DNA from 4 places in the Streptomyces sp. B3I8 genome. Region 1 is predicted to be linked to each of the others. Evidence: riboswitches for the same ligand, from Rfam matches in the RefSeq annotation. Region 1 holds a riboswitch; each other region holds the start of a gene.
What was found. A riboswitch is a leader RNA that binds a small molecule or an ion and turns the genes downstream of it on or off. The one in region 1 is predicted to bind cyclic di-AMP.
Positions count from the first base shown of each region.

Region 2: it holds a riboswitch for cyclic di-AMP, as region 1 does, so the genes downstream of both, QFZ64_RS35390 (NlpC/P60 family protein) here and QFZ64_RS14625 (transglycosylase family protein) in region 1, are expected to answer to the same signal.
Region 3: it holds a riboswitch for cyclic di-AMP, as region 1 does, so the genes downstream of both, QFZ64_RS16845 (M23 family metallopeptidase) here and QFZ64_RS14625 (transglycosylase family protein) in region 1, are expected to answer to the same signal.
Region 4: it holds a riboswitch for cyclic di-AMP, as region 1 does, so the genes downstream of both, QFZ64_RS20310 (transglycosylase SLT domain-containing protein) here and QFZ64_RS14625 (transglycosylase family protein) in region 1, are expected to answer to the same signal.

Region 1 covers NZ_JAUSYN010000002.1:2,845,233-2,849,964, reverse strand. Annotated here, with positions in the region: gene QFZ64_RS14635 (cytochrome P450) at 1-843, shown strand, start outside; gene QFZ64_RS14630 (transglycosylase family protein) at 1,033-2,067, shown strand; cyclic di-AMP (ydaO/yuaA leader) riboswitch at 2,325-2,514, shown strand; gene QFZ64_RS14625 (transglycosylase family protein) at 2,519-3,259, shown strand; gene eno (phosphopyruvate hydratase) at 3,638-4,732, shown strand, end outside.
Region 2 covers NZ_JAUSYN010000002.1:4,264,893-4,269,624, reverse strand. Annotated here, with positions in the region: gene QFZ64_RS21175 (ATP-dependent DNA helicase) at 1-1,954, opposite strand, end outside; cyclic di-AMP (ydaO/yuaA leader) riboswitch at 2,354-2,527, shown strand; gene QFZ64_RS35390 (NlpC/P60 family protein) at 2,641-4,732, shown strand, end outside.
Region 3 covers NZ_JAUSYN010000002.1:3,329,583-3,334,314, reverse strand. Annotated here, with positions in the region: gene QFZ64_RS16865 (dihydrofolate reductase family protein) at 1-36, opposite strand, end outside; gene QFZ64_RS16860 (MarR family winged helix-turn-helix transcriptional regulator) at 163-675, shown strand; tRNA gene QFZ64_RS16855 (tRNA-Met) at 790-866, shown strand; gene QFZ64_RS16850 (PP2C family protein-serine/threonine phosphatase) at 1,040-2,167, shown strand; cyclic di-AMP (ydaO/yuaA leader) riboswitch at 2,547-2,703, shown strand; gene QFZ64_RS16845 (M23 family metallopeptidase) at 2,715-3,779, shown strand; gene QFZ64_RS16840 (aldo/keto reductase) at 4,062-4,732, shown strand, end outside.
Region 4 covers NZ_JAUSYN010000002.1:4,087,036-4,091,767, reverse strand. Annotated here, with positions in the region: gene QFZ64_RS20320 (DUF2092 domain-containing protein) at 1-663, opposite strand, end outside; gene QFZ64_RS20315 (polyprenyl synthetase family protein) at 975-1,985, opposite strand; cyclic di-AMP (ydaO/yuaA leader) riboswitch at 2,537-2,707, shown strand; gene QFZ64_RS20310 (transglycosylase SLT domain-containing protein) at 2,713-3,210, shown strand; gene QFZ64_RS20305 (HAD family hydrolase) at 3,366-4,181, opposite strand; gene fahA (fumarylacetoacetase) at 4,438-4,732, shown strand, end outside.

The DNA of each region.
Region 1 (4,732 bases):
GACCTGATCCACGAGTTCGCCTTCCCGCTCCCCATCTACGCCATCTGCGACCTCCTCGGCGTCCCGCGCGAGGACCAGGACGACTTCCGCGACTGGGCGGGCATGATGATCCGTCACCAGGGCGGCCCCCGCGGCGGGGTCGCCCGCTCCGTCAAGAAGATGCGCGGCTATCTCGCCGACCTCATCCACCGCAAGCGCGAGGCACTGCCCGCCGAGGCCGCCCCCGGCGAGGATCTCGTCTCCGGTCTCATCCGCGCCTCCGACGAGGGCGAGCACCTCACGGAGAACGAGGTCGCCGCGATGGCGTTCATCCTTCTCTTCGCGGGCTTCGAGACCACCGTCAATCTCATCGGCAACGGCATCCACGCCCTGCTCGCCCACCCCGGGCAGCGGACCCGGCTGCAGGACTCCCTCGCCGCGGGGGAGACGGGCCTGCTGGAGAGCGGGGTCGAGGAACTCCTGCGCTTCGACGGCCCGGTGGAGCTGGCCACCTGGCGGTTCGCCACCCGGCCGCTGACCCTCGGCGGCCAGGACATCGCCCCCGGCGACCCCGTCCTCGTCGTCCTGGCGGCCGCCGACCGCGACCCGGAACGGTTCACCGACCCGGACGTGCTCGATCTCACTCGCCGTGACAATCAACACCTCGGATACGGGCACGGCATCCACTACTGTCTCGGTGCCCCGCTCGCCCGTCTGGAGGGCCGGACCGCGCTCGCGGCCCTCCTGACCCGCCTTCCGGACCTCCGACTCGCGGTGGATTCCACCGAATTGCGGTGGCGTGGAGGCCTCATCATGCGCGGATTGCGCACGCTGCCCGTGGAGTTCGCACCCGTCCCGAAATGAGACGGCATCGGTTCCGCGTAAACACGCTCAGCCACGCAAAAGTGACAGGTTTTCAGCTTTGTGATCTTCACGTGATCTGCGCTGCATTAACTTGTAACCGGTGTTCTACTGGCTATACGTTCACGCATCAACAAGGCGGTCCCCCGGATCGCCGCGTTGGGTCACCGCTGTCGTGTGAAAGGCATCCGCATGCTCTCCGGGAACGGTCGTCACCGTCGCCCCCGCCAGGCTCCGGCTCTCCTCGTCGCGGCCGGCGTGACCGGCTCCGCCATCGCCATCCCCCTGCTCGGCGCCACCGGTGCGAGCGCCGCCAGCGGCACCACCTGGGACCACGTGGCGGAGTGTGAGAGCGGCGGCTCCTGGAGCGCCGACACGGGCAACAACCTGTACGGCGGACTGCAGTTGTCGCAGGACGACTGGGACCACTACGGCGGCCTCGACTACGCGCCGAGCCCCGACCAGGCCAGCCGCTCGCAGCAGATCGCCGTCGCCGAGAAGATCCTCGACGCCGAGGGCGTCGCCGCCTGGCCCACCTGCGGCCCGCTCTCCGGACTCTCCAAGGACTCCGGTTCCGCGGACGTGGACACGGGCCTGGGCGGCGGTTCCTCCTCGGACGAGTCCGGGGACTCCGACTCCGGACTCGACCTCGGACTGGACAACTCGTCCGGTTCGGCCGATTCGTCCGGCTCGGCGTCCTCCTCCTCGGGTTCCTCCGGCTCCTCGAATTCACCGGGCTCCTCCGGCAAGTCCACCGGGGATTCCGGCAGCACGTCCGACCGCGCCTCCGGAAAGGCGAGCGCGAGCCCGAGCAAGAAGGGCGAGGATTCCTCCCGCGATTCCGGCGATTCGCGCTCCGGCGGCGAATCCACCCGGTCTCCGGAATCCGGTGACAAGTCCGGCGGTTCGTCGGCCGGGCGGTCGTCGGGGAGCGCGTCGGACGACCACTACCGGCAGAGCCCGGGCGCCTCGGCCCTCGTCGACACGGGCGCCGTCGACGGGACGAAGGGTGCCAACACCCTCATCGCCGACGGAACCGGCCGGCACCGCGGCAGCAGCGCCGAGACGGGCTCCACCTACACGGTCCGCGACGGCGACACCCTCGGCTCCATCGCCGACTCCCTTGGCGTCGACGGCGGGTGGGAGGCCCTCTACCGCCAGAACAAGGACGCCATCGGCAGCGACCCGAGCGTCATCCGCGCCGGTCAGAGCCTCGACGTGGAGTAGGCGAACAGGGGTCCGGGACTGCTGGGACGCCAGGGGAACAATCGGACGTACGGGGTCGAAGTGCACCCGAAATCAGGGGAGTTTGGTCCGTGGATCACCCTTGATGTCCGATTCGGTGAAAGTGTGGGATGAGTCTCATAAGCCTTGATCGTCTTTGAAATCCGCCGGATCCCGTGTCTACGGTCGTCACCGCTCGCCATCGCGGGCCCCGACGGTCGCAACGCCGAATCCTGCCAGCGGCCGTACGGGAACAGTCGTCGCGTCAAGCGCCGTAGGCAGGAGCGGGGGACCCAGGTAAGTGCCGGGTCCGGCAGCCGGGCCATCTCGTGGCCCCGGACGGCCGGACACGGCTTGGGGTGAAGTCGTGTGCCGGAAGCGGCACACGACCGGGCAACTCAACCGGCCCGAACCCGACAGCTCACCTCGCAGGCGTCGGTGAGGGGATCTCTCCATGCTGTTTTCCGGCAAGGGCAAGCACCGTCGTCCGTCCAAGGCCACCCGGGTCGTCGCACTCGCCGGCGTCACCGGTGCCGCCGTCGCCGCCCCGCTGATGGCGGCCGGTAACGCCTCCGCCGCCACCGCCTCCCAGTGGGACGCCGTCGCCCAGTGCGAGTCCGGCGGCAACTGGTCCATCAACACCGGCAACGGTTTCTACGGTGGCCTGCAGTTCACCAACTCCACCTGGGCCGCGTACGGCGGTACCGCGTACGCCGCGCGTGCCGACCTGGCCTCCAAGTCGGCGCAGATAGCCGTCGCCGAGAAGGTCCTCGCGGGCCAGGGCAAGGGCGCCTGGCCGGTGTGCGGCAAGGGGCTGACCGGCGCCGCGTACAACGGTGCGGCCGCCACGTCCAACGGCTCGTCGTCCAACGGCTCGTCGTCGAGCGGGTCGAGCGGCTCCGGCAGCTCCGGCAGCTCCGGCAGCGCGGGCTCCACCAGCGGTTCCTCGTCCGCCGGGCAGCACGCCTCCCGCTCGCAGGAGCGTCCGGCCGTGAAGAAGACGGTCACCACGCCGACCGGCAAGAAGGTCGAGAAGGGTGACGGCGAGTACAAGGTCGTCAAGGGTGACACCCTGAGCGAGATCGCCGCGGACCACGACGTCAAGGGCGGCTGGCAGAAGCTGTTCAAGCTGAACAAGGACATCGTGGACGACGCGGACGTCATCTACCCGGGCCAGCAGCTCCACCTGAGCTGACCCCCCGGCCCCCGCGGGGCCACCCCGGCCCCTCCCACGGGCCACCCCGGCCCTCCCGCGGGGCCACCCCCGTCCCCACGGGCCCCCACCCCCGGCGCGTCTCCCCCGTGCGCGCCGGGGGTGGGGCATGTCCGGGCAGGGGGGAGCCGTGAAAGGGTCTGCGGCCGCCGGGTGTCGCCGCGCTCTCCTGATGCCCACCCCCGCTCATTTTGTTCCGTCAGGAAACAATTCACCCACACTTCTGCCCGCGGAGTGGGCCGCACACCGGTGCCGCCGCCCGGGACGGCTAGGCTCGGACCGCGGGCCGTCCCGGCTCCGCGCCCCACGTCGGGCCCGAGGGTCCGGCGTACCCGCGTCACATCCCAGAAGGAGATGCTCGTGCCGTCCATCGACGTCGTCGTAGCCCGGGAAATCCTGGACTCCCGAGGCAACCCCACGGTCGAGGTCGAGGTCGGCCTCGACGACGGCAGCACGGGTCGTGCCGCCGTTCCCTCCGGTGCCAGCACCGGTGCCTTCGAGGCCATCGAACTCCGTGACGGCGACCCGAGCCGCTACCTGGGCAAGGGTGTCGAGAAGGCCGTCCTCGCCGTCATCGAGCAGATCGGCCCGGAGCTGGTCGGCTACGACGCCACCGAGCAGCGCCTGATCGACCAGGCCATGTTCGACCTGGACGCCACCGACAATAAGGGCTCGCTGGGCGCCAACGCCATCCTCGGCGTCTCCCTCGCCGTGGCCCACGCCGCCTCCGAGGCCAGCGACCTCCCGCTCTTCCGTTACCTCGGCGGCCCCAACGCGCACCTGCTGCCGGTGCCGATGATGAACATCCTGAACGGCGGCTCGCACGCCGACTCCAACGTGGACATCCAGGAGTTCATGATCGCCCCGATCGGCGCGGAGTCCTTCTCCGAGGCCCTGCGCTGGGGCGCCGAGGTCTACCACACGCTGAAGAAGGTCCTGAAGAACAAGGGCCTGGCCACCGGCCTCGGCGACGAGGGCGGCTTCGCCCCCAACCTCGGCTCCAACCGCGAGGCCCTGGACCTCATCCTCGAGGCGATCAAGGAGGCCGGCTACACCCCCGGCGACCAGATCGCCCTCGCCCTCGATGTCGCCGCCTCCGAGTTCTACAAGGACGGCGTCTACACCTTCGAGGGCAAGGAGCGCTCGGCGGCCGAGATGACCGAGTACTACGCGGAGCTCGTCGACGCGTACCCGCTCGTCTCCATCGAGGACCCGCTGTTCGAGGACGACTGGGCCGGCTGGCAGACCATCACCGCCAAGCTCGGCGACAAGGTGCAGCTCGTCGGCGACGACCTGTTCGTCACCAACCCCGAGCGCCTGGCCCGCGGCATCGAGGAGAACTCCGCCAACGCCCTGCTGGTCAAGGTCAACCAGATCGGCTCGCTGACCGAGACCCTGGACGCCGTCGAGCTCGCCCAGCGCAACGGCTTCAAGTGCATGATGTCCCACCGCTCC
Region 2 (4,732 bases), 1.4 Mb from region 1:
CGGCTCCCCCGTCCCCGGGCCCGGCCGCCGTGGCGGCGTCCGGTGCCGCCTGCCCGCCCCCGGTCCCCGTCCCGGCCGTGTCCTCGGCCCCGGCCCCGGCGCCCCGCTCCTGCTCGAACTCCAGGGCGACGGCGGCGAGTTCCTGGAGGTTCTCGATCCGGGTCTCGTCCTGCGGGTCCGTCGACGCCTGCAACTCGGCCAGGTAGCCGGTGCGTTCGAGGATGGCCTCCAGGACCGTCGCCGGGCCCGCGCCGGACTCGACGACCGTGCGCAGTTCCTCCATCAGTACGTTGAACCGCTTGACGGCGTTGGTGGAGCGGGCCGCCATGCCGTACGCCTCGTCGACGCGCCGCAGCGCCTGCGCGAAACTGATCCGCTCGCGCTGCGCGAGGGCGTCGATCATCGCCTCGGCGCGCTCGCCGATTCCCCGCTTGGGCACGTTGAGGATCCGGCGCAGCGGAACGGAGTCCTCGGGGTTGGCGAGGACCCGCAGGTAGGCCAGAACGTCCCGGACCTCCTTGCGCTCGTAGAAGCGAACACCGCCGACGACCTTGTAGGGCAGACCGACGCGGATGAACACCTCTTCGAAGACACGGGACTGGGCGTTGGTGCGGTAGAAGACGGCGACGTCGCCCGCCTTGGCCTCGCCCGCGTCCGTGAGACGGTCTATCTCGTCGGCGACGAACTGGGCCTCGTCGTGCTCGGTGTCGGCGACGTAGCCGGTGATCTGCGCGCCCGAGCCCGCGTTGGTCCACAGGTTCTTCGGGCGGCGGGACTCGTTGCGCTCGATGACCGCGTTGGCGGCGGACAGGATCGTCTGCGTGGAACGGTAGTTCTGCTCCAGCAGGATCGTCGTCGCGTCCGGGTAGTCCTCCTCGAACTGGAGGATGTTGCGGATCGTCGCGCCGCGGAAGGCGTAGATCGACTGGTCGGCGTCACCGACGACGCACAGCTCGGCGGGCGGCACCTGGGCCTCCGGCGGCACGTCGACCGGGTGCTCGGAGGTGCCGACCAGTTCGCGCACGAGGGCGTACTGGGCGTGGTTGGTGTCCTGGTACTCGTCGACCAGGACGTGCCGGAAGCGGCGGCGGTAGTGCTCGGCGACGTCCGGGAAGGCACGCAGCAGGTTGACCGTCGTCATGATCAGGTCGTCGAAGTCCAGCGCGTTGGCCTCGCGCAGCCGCGACTGGTAGAGCGCGTAGGCCTGGGCGACCGTCTTCTCGAAGCCGTCGGCGGCCTGCGCCGCGAAGTCCTCCTCGTCGATCAGCTCGTTCTTCAGGTTGCTGATCTTGGCGCTGAAGGACTTCGGCGGGAAGCGCTTGGGGTCGAGGTCCAGGTCACGACAGACGAGGGCCATCAGACGCTTGGAGTCGGCGGCGTCGTAGATCGAGAAGGACGAGGTGAAGCCGAGCCGCTTGCTCTCCCGGCGCAGGATGCGGACGCAGGCGCTGTGGAACGTCATCACCCACATCGCGTGCGCGCGCGGGCCGACGAGCTGCTCGACGCGCTCCTTCATCTCGCCCGCGGCCTTGTTGGTGAAGGTGATGGCGAGGATCTGGCCGGGGTGGACGCCGCGCTCGGCCAGCAGGTGCGCGATGCGGTGGGTGAGCACGCGGGTCTTGCCGGAGCCGGCGCCGGCGACGATGAGCAGGGGGGAGCCGGCGTGCACGACGGCCGCGCGCTGGTTCTCGTTCAGCCCGTCCAGGAGGGCCGCCGCGTCCAGGACGGGGCGGAGGGCGCCGTTGCGGTAGTACCCGCCTCCGGCTCCGGCCTCGCCGGAGCCCCCCGCTCCGGCCTGCCACCTGTCCGGGGGCACGTCGAACTTCCCGCCGAACAGATCGTCCGGAATCGGCTCCGGTACGTGCTCGTCCTCGGGCGGTGGCGGGGGTTCCTCACCGTGGGCCCGCGGGGCCTGGAGGTCCGCCAGGAAGCTGTCGTCAAAGAGGCTGCTCATCGCATCCCGAGTCTAGGGCGCCCCACCGACAACCGGCCTCCCCCTCGGAAACTCCGTAGGGAACCCCGGGGCGCCGGGGCGGCCCGCGTGACGAAGCTCTCAGCCGGGCGACGGTGCCCACCACGGCGGCCGGGCTTCAGACCGTCCGGTCGGTCGCCCGGACGCCGTCTCGGCGCGATCACCGCTGGTGGCCGGGCGGCGGCGACGGAACGGGCCGGTGGACGGGCAACTGACGGAACGATTACGCAGGTTGGCCGGAACCGTCGACGGCAACCGGATCCTCACGCGAAGGTCACAAAAATGTATCGGACATAACGCACTCCGACCTTCACACGAGACACACACGTTGGCTACGGTGCCGACAGGCCGCTCGACGCAACCGGCGAACGTCGCCGGGCCGCGCGGCCTCCGCCGAGTCCGGCCCGCCCCCGCGGGCAGCCGGAGCCGGGGACCCAACCGAGACCTGGGGTGAATCGGCCCAACCGCCCCGCGCGTACGGGCCGTAGGGCAGTCCTTCCGGAATCATCCGCCCGAATCCGACAGCTAACCCGGTAGGCGGAGCACGGAAGGAGTCGCCTCCCTTGGCGTCGGACCAGAAACCGCTCCCTGCCGGTGCGCGCGCCGCGTTTCCCGCGGTCCCCGCAGGACCGGGTACGCCCGCGCGAGCGTCGCGGGCCCTGGAACCCATGGCCCCGAATCCCATGGCCGTGGACCCCATGGCCCTGTTCTCCCCGGCAGGGGATGTCGCGCCCGAGGCCGAGCCGCCGGGACCGAGCCACGCGGAGGTCCAGCAGCGGATCGACAGCCTGTACCAACGGGTCGAGACGGCCACGGAGACCTACAACGCGACGCGCGTCCTGGCCGCCAAGGAGCGGCAGCGGTCGGGGCCCGCCGCGGAGGCCGCCAAGCGCACGCAGTGGCTCGACACGGCGCGCGCGAAACTCGGCCCGTCCGTCGCGGCGGTGCTGCCGGCCGACCGGCGACCGGACCGTCCGGCACCCGGTCGGTCCGCGCAGCGCCCGGGGGACCGGCGACCGCAGGGCCTGCGCCAGTCGTCGATCGACAGGACCGTCGCCGAACTGGTGGCCGCGACGGAGAAGCGGCGGCGGAGGCCGGGCGCCCCGGCGCTGGGTGCCGCCCGCGAGACCCCGGCCCTCGGGCCGGGCACTTCGGGACGGGAGCTGCCGGCACTGCCGGCGCCCAGGAAGCCCGCCTCGCCGAGCGCGGCGCCGCAGCGGTCGCCGCGGACGTCCAAGGAGGCGACGCAGCGGAAGCTCGCCGCAGCGCGCGTACTGCTGTCGCAACGGACCGGCGCCCCGCGTGCGGCACTGGAGAGCGCGCCCCAGGCGCAGCCCCAGTCGCAGTCGCAGTCGTGGACGTTCTCCTCCCCCACGGCCGAGCTCGCCCCGGGACCGGGACAGGGAATGCCGTCCGGGGCGTACGCGGGCACGAGCGGCACGGATGCCTTCCCGGCCGTGGGCGGCACGGGCTCCTTCCCGGCCGTCGACAGCACCGGCTCCTTTCCGACCGTGGGCGCCACCGGGTCGTTCCCGGCGGTCGGCACTACGGGCGCGTATCCGGGCGTGGAGAACACGGGTTCGTTCCCGGCCATGGGCGCCGGCGCGGCCGCCTACCCGGGCTTCGACGGCTCCGGCGCGTACCCGGGCACGGACACCGGGGCTTTCCCGGCGGTGAGCGGCATGGGTTCCATGAGTTCCACGGGTTCCATGGGTTCCATGGGTTCCATGGCGGGGGCGGGCGCCTCCCAGCCGTTCCCTCCCGCGGACGGCACCGGTTCCTTCCCGGCCCTCGGCACTGCCTACTCCTACCCCGGGATGGACGGCACGGGTGCCTACCCGGCGGCGGTGGACAACACAGGCGGCTTCCCCGCGGTTGACGGCGGCTTCCCGGCCGTGGACGGCACGGGGGCCTTCCCGGCCATCGGCAACACCGGTCCGTACCCCACGGGCGACGGCGCCGGAGCGTTCCCGGGCGCGGGCGGCACGGGCGCGTACCCGGCCGTAGCGGGCCTCGGCACGGGCAACGCCCACCCGACGGCCCCCGACCCCTATCCGGCCACGAACGGCACCGGAGCCTTCCCGGCGGCGGAGGGCGCCCCCGCGTATCCCGCCGCGAACGGCACCGGAGCCTTCCCCGGCGTGAGCAGCACCGGCAGCTTCCCGGCCACGGACGGCATCGGCTCATTCTCCGCCCCGGGCACCACCGGCGGCCTCCCCGGCATCGGCGGTGTCGGCTCATACGCGGCCACCGGCGGCGGTCCCGGGCCGCTTCCCGCCACCGGCCTCACCGTGACCTTCCCGGCCGCCGCGGGCGCCGGCACGTACGCGCCCGCGGGCAGTGGCGACTCGCTCCCGACCATCGAAAGCACGGGCAGCATCCCGGCCGTAGGCACCACGGCCGGCATCCCGGCCACAGGCACCACGGGCGGCCTCCCTCCCGCGAGCCACTCGGGACTCTCCTCCCCCGGCGCCACCACGCCCGCCCCCGCCGCGGCGGGCACCCTCGCCGCGGACAAGGCCGCGACCGCCGCCGCGTTCGCCCGGGCGCAGACCGGGCGGCCGTACGTCATGGGCGCGACCGGCCCCGGTTCGTACGACGCCGCCGGCCTCGTCCAGGCCGCCTGGAAGGCCGCCGGATTCCTGCTGCCGCGGTCGCCCGCCGAGCAGGCCCGGTGCGGCACGACCGTGCCACTCGCCGCGGCCCACCCCGGTGACCTGGTCTTCTTCTACGACGACCTCGGCCACGTGGGCATCTACA
Region 3 (4,732 bases), 480 kb from region 1:
GACGGCGGCGGACAGCAGGACGTGGGGGTGAGGCATGTGCGCGCTCCGGGATGCGAGACGACGTGCGGACTACGTGCGGACTACGTGCGGGACTGCGAAGAGGGCCGGGAGCCGGGTGCGGGCGAGGTGGTTCAACTTTTGAACAATAACTACACTGCGGTCATGACGACCCGCTGGCTCACGTCCGAGGAACAGCGTGCCTGGCGCGCATACCTCGCCGCCTCCCTGCTCCTGGAGGACGTGATCGACCGGCAGCTCCAGCAGCAGGCGGGCCTGCCGCACCTGTACTACTCGGTGCTGGCCAATCTCTCGGAGGCCCCGGACCGGCGGCTGCGCATGACCGACCTCGCCGCGTCGCTGAAGGTCACCCGGAGCCGGCTGACCTACGTCGTCACCCGCCTGGAGAGGGACGGCAGCGTGCGGCGCGAGGCACACCCGGGCGACCGGCGCGGCAGCATCGCGGTGCTCACCGACGCGGGGGCGCGGCTGCTGGAGCGTACGGCCCCGGGGCACGTCGAGACGGTGCGCGCCGCCGTGTTCGACCGGCTCACGCCGGAGCAGGTGGGGCAGCTCGAAGAGATCTGCACGCGGATCGCGGGGGCGCTGGGCAGCGAGGAACAGCGCACGACGTGCGGTGACGCGCTCCCTTGGCGACGACGCTCGTCGGCCCGCTGAGCGGTTCGCCGCAGGGAGGTGCGGGCGACCGGGCGACCGGGTGACCGGGTGAGCAGCCGCCCAGATAAACGTGGTGAACGGCGTCCCCAGGATGACGTACACTGGTTCTACCGACGCGGGGTGGAGCAGCTCGGTAGCTCGCTGGGCTCATAACCCAGAGGTCGCAGGTTCAAATCCTGTCCCCGCTACCACGTCCCCGGGGGCGGAGGCCGAAAGGCTTCCGCCCCCGGGGTTTTTGTCGTATCACCGTTCACTGTCCGTACCGCCGTCCCGTACCGCCACCTCCAACCGCCCACTCCGTCCCCGCCACCCGCCCGGCTCACCGGGGGGTGCCCCGCGACGCCGCCCCGGTGACGCTGGTGACGTGGGGCAGCGGACTGAGAAACGGTCGACCGTGACCGCCGGGAACAGCAGCCGCGATGCGGCCGGCGTCCGTGTCGCGCTGCCCTTCCTCCCGGTGCTGCTGCTCGCCGCCGCGATCGTCTACGACTGCCTCACTCCGGTCGACTTCACCGCCGCTCCCCTCTTCACCGCGGCCCCCCTCGTCGCCTCCTTCCTGTACTCGTTGCGCGGTACCGTCCTGACAGCCGTGGTCGCCGTCCTGGCCGTGGCCGCGATTCACCTCGCCTTCGGCGTCATGTCGAACATCGACACCACCACCGAGCTGCTGACGGTCAGCACCGTCGCCGCCCTCGCCGTCCTGATCAACGTGCTCGTCGGCCGTGCCGGAGCCCGGCTGGCCTCCGTCCGTCACATCGCCGAGGCCGCGCAGCTCGCCGTCATGCCGCAGCCGGCCGAGCGCGTCGCGGGCCTCGACGTCGCCGCACGTTACGAGGCCGCGCAGGACGGGGCCGCGATCGGCGGCGACCTGTACGCGGTCCAGGACTCCCCGCACGGCGTGCGCCTGGTGCTGGGGGACGTGCGCGGCAAGGGCATCAGCGCCGTCAGCGTCGTCGCCGTCGTCATCGGGGCGTTCCGGGAGGCCGCCGAGCGGGAGGCCACGCTCGGCGCAGTCGCCCAGCGGCTCGAACGCGCGCTCGCCCGCGAGGCCGGCCGACGCCGGGACCTGGACTCCTTCGAGGGGTTCACCACCGCCGTCCTCGCCGAGATCCCGCACGACTGCACCCTCGTCCGCCTCGTCAACCGCGGCCACCCCGCCCCGCTGCTCCTGTACGACGACGGGAGGCTGCGCGTGCTCGAACCGCGCGAGTCCGCACTGCCGCTCGGCATGGGCGAGCTGGGCAGGTGGCCCGAACGCGCGGACGAGGCCGCGCTGCCGTACGGCGCCACGCTCCTCTTCCACACCGACGGGCTCTCCGAGGCCCGCGACCGGCACGGCGAGTTCTACGACCCCGCCACCCGGCTCGTCGGCCGCACCTTCTCCGGGCCGGACGCGCTGCTGAGCTTCCTTGCCGACGAGGTCGCCCGGCACACCGGCGGACGGGCGACGGACGACCTGGCGCTGCTGGCGGTACGACGGCCACATCCCTGAGGGGGCATGGTCGGCCGCGACGTCCGGGGCCACGTCCGGGCCGTCGTCTCCGGAGGACGTCCGGGCCGTCGTTTCCGAGGGTGTTCGTACCGGCGTTTCCGGACGGTGCGGGGCGTCGGTGCCGGTGGGTGCCGAGGGTGTCACCTGTCGTGACCGGATCGTGTCCCCCGGTGGGTTTACTGACCGCACGTCCGGGGCGCGGCTCTGCCTGAGGCCCTCATGGGGCCCGGTCAACTCGCCCGTTTTGCGGGGCTCGTGGCGCAAAAGTCCTGGCCAAGACGTGTAACTCGGGCCACTGAACAGCTTGGAATGTGCACCCCAGGTCTATTAACGTTCGATAACGCAGCACGGTCGTCCCAGCCGTCACAGGAGGCGGCCCCGTGCTCATCTGCCTAATCCCGCAAGGGAGCCGGGGAACCACCATTCAGGGGTGAATCGCGCGGCGGCCGCCGAGTGGACGCGGCCGTCGTACACGCGTAGGAGACCTTCCTGCTCCGAACCCGTCAGCTAACCCGGCAGGCGAGAGGAAGGAAAGGAGTGCGCCCACGTGGCGTCCAACCGGCCTGCCCAGAACCCCTCGTACGCTCCTGCCGGCACCGAGGTCGTCGACTTCGACCGCCGTTCCGAGGAGGGCACCTGGGAGGAGTGGAATCCCACCGCGGAGTCCGTTCGTCCCGTCCGTGGCCGGCACCGCGTCGCCAAGCAGCGCGGGGGCGGACTCGCGCGCAGCTCCACCGTTCTGGGCGTCGGCGTGATCGCCGCGGTCGGCGCGGGTGGCATGGCCACCGCGCAGACCGCCAAGCCGCCGGTCTCCATCTCCCTGCCGGACCTGTCCTCGGTCACCGAGTCGGCCAAGGCGCTGGTCGGTGACGACTCCGGTCACGACTCCGGCGACCACGCCGACACCACCGCGCAGACCGCCTCCGCCCCGCTCACCGGCGCCGGACTGACCGGCGTCGACACCGCCGCGGGCACCACGGACGCGGGCGAGGCGCTGCGCGCCCGGATCATGCGGCAGGCCGAGGCCCAGCAGGACCAGGTGGACAGCGCCACCGCGAAGGCCGCCGAGGCCGCCGCCGCCAAGCAGGCGGCGTCCGCCGCCGAGGAGGCGGAGGCGAAGGCGGAGAAGAAGGCCGCCGACGCGAAGGAGAAGGCGGAGGCGGAGGCCAAGAAGAAGGCCGCCGCGAAGAAACTCGCCGAGCTGGCCAAGCAGTTCACGCTGCCGACCTCCTCGTACACGATCACCTCGACCTTCGGTGAGGCCGGATCGATGTGGTCGTCCGGCTATCACACCGGCCTCGACTTCGCCGCGCCCACCGGCACGCTCATCAAGGCGATCCACAGCGGCACGATCACCGAGGCGGGCTGGGCCGGCTCCTACGGCTACCGCACGATCCTCACCCTCGACGACGGCACCGAGCTCTGGTTCTGCCACCAGTCCTCGATCAGCGTCAGTGTCGGGCAGAAGGTGAGTACGGGCGAGGTCATCGGCCGCGTCGGTGCCACCGGCAACGTCACCGGTCCGCATCTGCACCTGGAGGTCCACCCCGGCGGCGCGGCCACGGGGATCGACCCGATGGCGTGGCTGCACGGCAAGGGGCTGAATCCCTGAGCCCGCCAAGGCCCCGCCGGGCCGGTCCCTGTCGGGCCGGTCCCTGTCGGGCCTCTGGCAGGGCCGGTCCCTGCCGGGCTTCGGGCCGGGCCGGTCCCCGTCGAGTCGATTCCGGCTGCGCCTGCCCCACCGACCCGGCCCCGCCGTGCCGTGCCGTGCATCGCCGGCCGGCCGTGTCCTTTCGGGCAGCGCACTGCCCTGCCGGGCCGATTCGCGACGGAATCGTCCCGGAGTCCGCGATTCCGCGCGCGGACTGCGGAGACTTCTACTTAACATCGTTAAATGATGTCACTTCGCCCTCTGGGCTCAACCCATCTCGCGGTCGCTCCCCTCTGCCTCGGCGGCAATGTCTTCGGCTGGACCGCCGACGAGGCCGCGTCCTTCGCCGTGCTGGACGCCTACACGGCCGCCGGAGGCAACTTCGTCGACACCGCCGACGGCTACTCGGCTTTCGTCCCGGGCCATAAGGGCGGCGAGTCCGAGACCGTACTCGGCAGGTGGTTCAAGGCGCGTGGCAACCGCTCCGACGTGGTCCTCGCCTCCAAGGTCGGCCGGCACCCCGAGTACCAGGGGCTGTCCGCCGGCAACATCAGGGCGGCGGCCGACGCCTCGCTGCGGCGGCTCCAGACGGACTACATCGACCTGTACTACACGCACTACGACGACCCCGACGTGCCCGTCGAGGAGATCATCGGCACGCTGGACGGGCTGGTCAGGGCGGGGAAGGTGCGCCACATCGCAGCCTCCAACATCTCGGCCGAGCGGCTGCGCGCCTCGCTGGAGTTCTCCGAACGCGAGGGCCTGGCCCGCTACGTCGCCCTCCAACCGCACTACAGCCTGGTCTCCCGGGACACCTACGAGGGCGCCCTCCAGGACGTCGCCGAGGACGCCGGCCTCTCCGCGGTGCCGTACTTCGCGCTCGCCTCGGGGTTCCTGACGGGGAAGTACCGGCC
Region 4 (4,732 bases), 1.2 Mb from region 1:
GACGGACGTCGTGCCGTCGGCGGCCTTCAGGACCTGCTGCGCGAGGTCCTTGGGGGTGAGTGACGTGTCGTCGCCCCCGGGGCCGTGGTGCCCGCCGCCCTTCTTCCCGTGGCCGTCGTGGGTCGCGCCGCCCGGTTCCTGGGCGTGGAAGGCCTGGTTGGACGCGCTGTCGTACGCCCACACCTCGTCGCCGTTGTGGATGACGCTGTACTCGGCCGCCTTCTCGACGATGGACAGCTTGTGCCTGTCCGGCCCGTCCATCGCCACACGCAGGGTGTGCGTGCCGCTCGCCAGCTCCGTCAGCCTGGCGGAGGGGTCGGCGGTGGAGCCGCCCTGGGACGAGGCACCGGAGAGCAGGCCGCTCTCCAGGCCGCCCAGGTCCGGCAGACCCAGATCGGTGGTGATCTTGAAGGTGCCGGAAAGCTGGTCCACGTGCGACGCGGCGACCTTCTCGACGAGCTTCTGCGCGCTGATCTTCGGCAGGTCGGGGTCACCGGAGTCGGCGAGCGCCGGGACGAGCCCGATGGTCGCCGCCGTCACCCCCACCACCGCGGCGGGGACGACGTACCGCGAGGCCTTGCGCCGCGCCCCGCCCGCGCTGCCACCCGTGTTCCCGCCCGGGGTCGCACCGGGGGTGATGTCGTCGGTTCCGTACGGTGCCATGTGTGCCTTACCTCCGTCGTCGGCGGCGGCCTGCCGTGCTCTCGCTCCCCTCGGCTCCCGGTTCACGCTCGAGCCAAGACTTCCCACCCCGTGCCGCCATTGTCACCCGAAGTCCGGGGAGGTGGTCCTCTCCATATGACCAAAAAGTCCGCGACGAGGCGTCAACCCCCGGGTCCAACTCCGCGTACTCCTGCGGTATGACACGCGGGTGGAGATCGTCCACCCTCCCGTAGGGGGAAGGGCCCGTGAGATGCGAAAGGGAGGGGAGGACAGGGCGAAGAGGCGGGTCGTGGGGTGGAGGTTCCGGGGTGTCACCCGGCCCGGTGGACCACCAGTTCGCACATCTCCGTCAGCGCCGTCTTCGCCGCGCACTCCGGCAGCGGGGCCAGCGCCGACCGCGCGTCCTCCGCGTACCGCACCGTGTCCCGCCGCGCCTGCTCGAGGGCGGGGTGTTCCCGCAGCTGGTCCAGGGCCTCGTCGAGACGGGCGTCGTCGCTCAGGTCGGAGTCGAGCAGCTCGCACAGGGCCACGTCCGCCGGCAGCCCGAGCCGCTCGGCCTGCTCGCGCAGCCGCAGCACCGGCAGGGTGGGGATGCCCTCGCGCAGGTCGGTGCCCGGCGTCTTGCCGGACTCGCGGGAGTCGGAGGCGATGTCGAGTACGTCGTCGGCGAGCTGGAAGGCGACGCCGAGCCGCTCTCCGTACTGCGTGAGCACGTCCACGACCGTCTCGTCGGCGCCGGACATCATCGCGCCGAACCGACAGGCCACCGCGACCAGGGAGCCGGTCTTGCCGGCCAGCACGTCGAGGTAGTGGTCGACGGGGTCCCGGCCGTCGCGCGGCCCGGCGGTCTCCAGGATCTGCCCGGTGACCAGCCGTTCGAACGCCTCCGCCTGGATCCGGACCGCCTCGGGGCCGAGGTCGGCCAGCATGTGGGAGGCGCGGGAGAAGAGGAAGTCGCCGGTGAGGACCGCGACCGAGTTGCCCCAGCGGGTGTTGGCGCTGTCCACCCCGCGCCGCACCTCGGCCTCGTCCATGACGTCGTCGTGGTAGAGCGTGGCGAGATGAGTGAGCTCGACGACGACCGCCGAGGGCACGATCCCCGGCGCGTACGGGTCGCCGAACTGCGCCGCCAGCATCACCAGCAGCGGCCGGAACCGCTTCCCGCCCGCGCGGACGAGATGCTGTGCGGCCTCCGTGATGAAGGGGACCCCGCTCTTGGTGGCTTCGAGCAGGCCCTCCTCGACAGCCGTCAGACCCACCTGGACATCGGCTTCCAGAGCCTGGTCCCGCACGCTCAGCCCGAATGGCCCGACGACGGTCACGAGGGGTCTCCTGTCTGCTGGTGTCTGGCGACGGTTACACGGTTTGTCGATAGGTCGCTGCCCTCACTCAAGTCAGCGTATCCGGTCATGTTTCGATCACCACGAGCGCCCATGGTTCCAGGCCGGGACGTACCGGATCAGAGACGGCATGTTCGTGATCGGGTGATACGCACGGTCATGTACGGACTTATGCATGATCCACATCACGGCGGCCCCCCGGGCGGATCCCCCGGGCATCGTCCGGACGACACGGACATTCCCCGCGCGGACGACTTGCGAACATTGAGCCTATTCCGCACCATACGTCCGTCTCACGCCCTCAGTGAGTTGGGTCACGCGCACACCTCGCGGGACGCACTGCTCCGGAATCTCACATTCCCCTTACCCGGACGCCCAGTTGAGCCGGGTGGCGCACAAAGGATCAACATCCCAAAACGCCCAGCAAAAGATCAACCGGATAGAACCTCGTTTTCGTCACTTGTTCCTCACAGGTTCTCTCGCATAGCTTCCTCCCCGATCCGGGTGGAACGCCGAGTCCTGCCGCCGTCCGGAGCACCCATTCACCCATCTCGCACGGCAGGAGCGGGGGACCCAGGTAAGTCGCCGGTCCGGGGCCAAGTCCCGGCACGGCTAGGGGTGAAGCCGGTCCCGCGTGCGTGGGCCGGCCGGGCACCTCCCAGCCCGAACCCGACAGCTCACCTCGCAGGCGACGGAGAGGAAATCCGCCATGTCCCGCTTCGCCCTGCCCGGCTTCCGCCTGCCCGCCCGCGCCCTGATCGCCGCCGGCACCGGTGCCGCCGCCCTCGCGCTCCCGCTGTTCGGCGCCACCCAGGCCTCCGCGGCCACGCCCACCGCCGCCACGACGACGACCGCGGCGACGACGACCGCCACCACGGCCACCTACGCCAACAACCTCGACGGCTGGATCCAGCAGTCGCTGTCGATCATGGCGCAGAACGGCATCCCCGGCAGCTACGACGGCATCCAGCGCAACATCATGCGGGAGTCGTCAGGCAACCCGCTCGCCGTGAACAACTGGGACTCCAACGCCCTGGCGGGCACCCCGTCCAAGGGACTGCTCCAGATCATCGACCCGACGTTCCTCGCCTACCACGTGCCCGGCACCTCGTTCGACCCGTTCGACCCGATCGCCAACATCACGGCGTCCTGCAACTACGCGGCCGCGCGGTACGGCTCGATCGACAACGTGTACGGCGCGTACTGAACCGGGCCGACCGCCCGGACGGGCCCCCGCACCCGACCCGGTGCCCATACCTGCCCGTGCCCCTACCCGACCCGGGGGCTCCGCACCTGGTTCGGGGGTCGACGCCTGGAACAGGTGACTGACGCCTTGACCGGGGGCTGACCCTGGTCCTGGGCTCACGCCCCGGCCGGGAAGAGGCGTTCGAGGACGACGGCGATGCCGTCGTCCTCGTTCGACGCCGTGACCTCGTCGGCGACCGCCTTGAGTTCGGGATGGGCGTTGGCCATGGCCACCCCGCGGGCCGCCCAGTCGAACATGGGGATGTCGTTGGGCATGTCCCCGAAGGCGAGGGTCCGGGCCGGGGAAAGCCCCAGCCGCTCGGCCGCCAGCGCCAGCCCCGTCGCCTTCGTCACGCCACATGGCTGGAGTTCGACGGTCCCGGGCCCGGACATGGTGACCGTGGCCAGCGAACCGACCGCCCCCCGGGCCGCCGCCGCCAGTTCGTCGTCGGACAGGAAGGGGTGGCGCAGCAGCACCTTGCTGATCGGCTCGGCCCACAGGTCGTCGCGCCGGTCGACCCGTACGGCGGGCAGCGTGGGGTGCGGCATGAGGTAGCCGGGCTCGATCAGCGTCAGCCCGTCCGCCCCGTCCTGGTCGACGGCCGCGTACACCTCGCCGACCTCGGCCTCCACCTTGCCGAGCGCGGTCTCGGCCAGCTCCCGGTCCAGCGTGACGGACCACAGCAGCCGGTCCGCGCCGGCGTCGTACAACTGTGCGCCCTGCCCGCACACCGCGAGCCCCTCGCCGCCCAGGTCCTCCAGGAGCGGGCGCACCCTCGGCGCCGGCCGGCCCGTCACCACCAGGTGCGTCGCCCCGGCGGCGGCCACCCGCGCGAGGGCGGCGAGGGACCGGTCGGAGAGCGTGTCGTCGCCGCGCAGCAGCGTTCCGTCCAGGTCAGTGGCGATGAGGGCATATGCGGTGGGTGCGGCCATGATCAGAGAATACGGATGTCGGGCCCCACCGACCCGCCCCGAACCGGACGACGTCCGCTTTCTCGTGTGCAACGACCGGCCCGACAGCGACAGTTGGCGCACGGCGCCTACGCCGTCAGCCAACACCCCCCACGCGTACTGCCCATGGCGGGCGACTCGGCCGTAACGTGTGGCCCGACCACCGGGAACGCGTCCGCCCGTCACCAGCGGGGAACCGCGTCCCCGCCCGGCGCGCACGAAAGCGAGGCAGCACCGCATGCCCCCGTTCGACGTCCCCGAGGGCGACCCCTTCGGCCCGCACAACCTTCCCTACGGCGTCTTCACCCCGCCCGGCGGCACCGCGCGGACGGTGGGCGTCCGGCTCGGCGACCATGTGCTCGACGCGGGCGCGGCGGCCCTCGCACTCGGTTCGCCGTACGCGTCGCTGCTGGCCCGGCCGACGCTGAACCCGCTGCTGGCGGCGGGCCGCACCGCCTGGTCCGACGTCCGGCGCGCGCTGACCGCGTGGGTCACCGTCCCCTCCCACCGGGAGGCGGTCGCCGCGCTGCTGC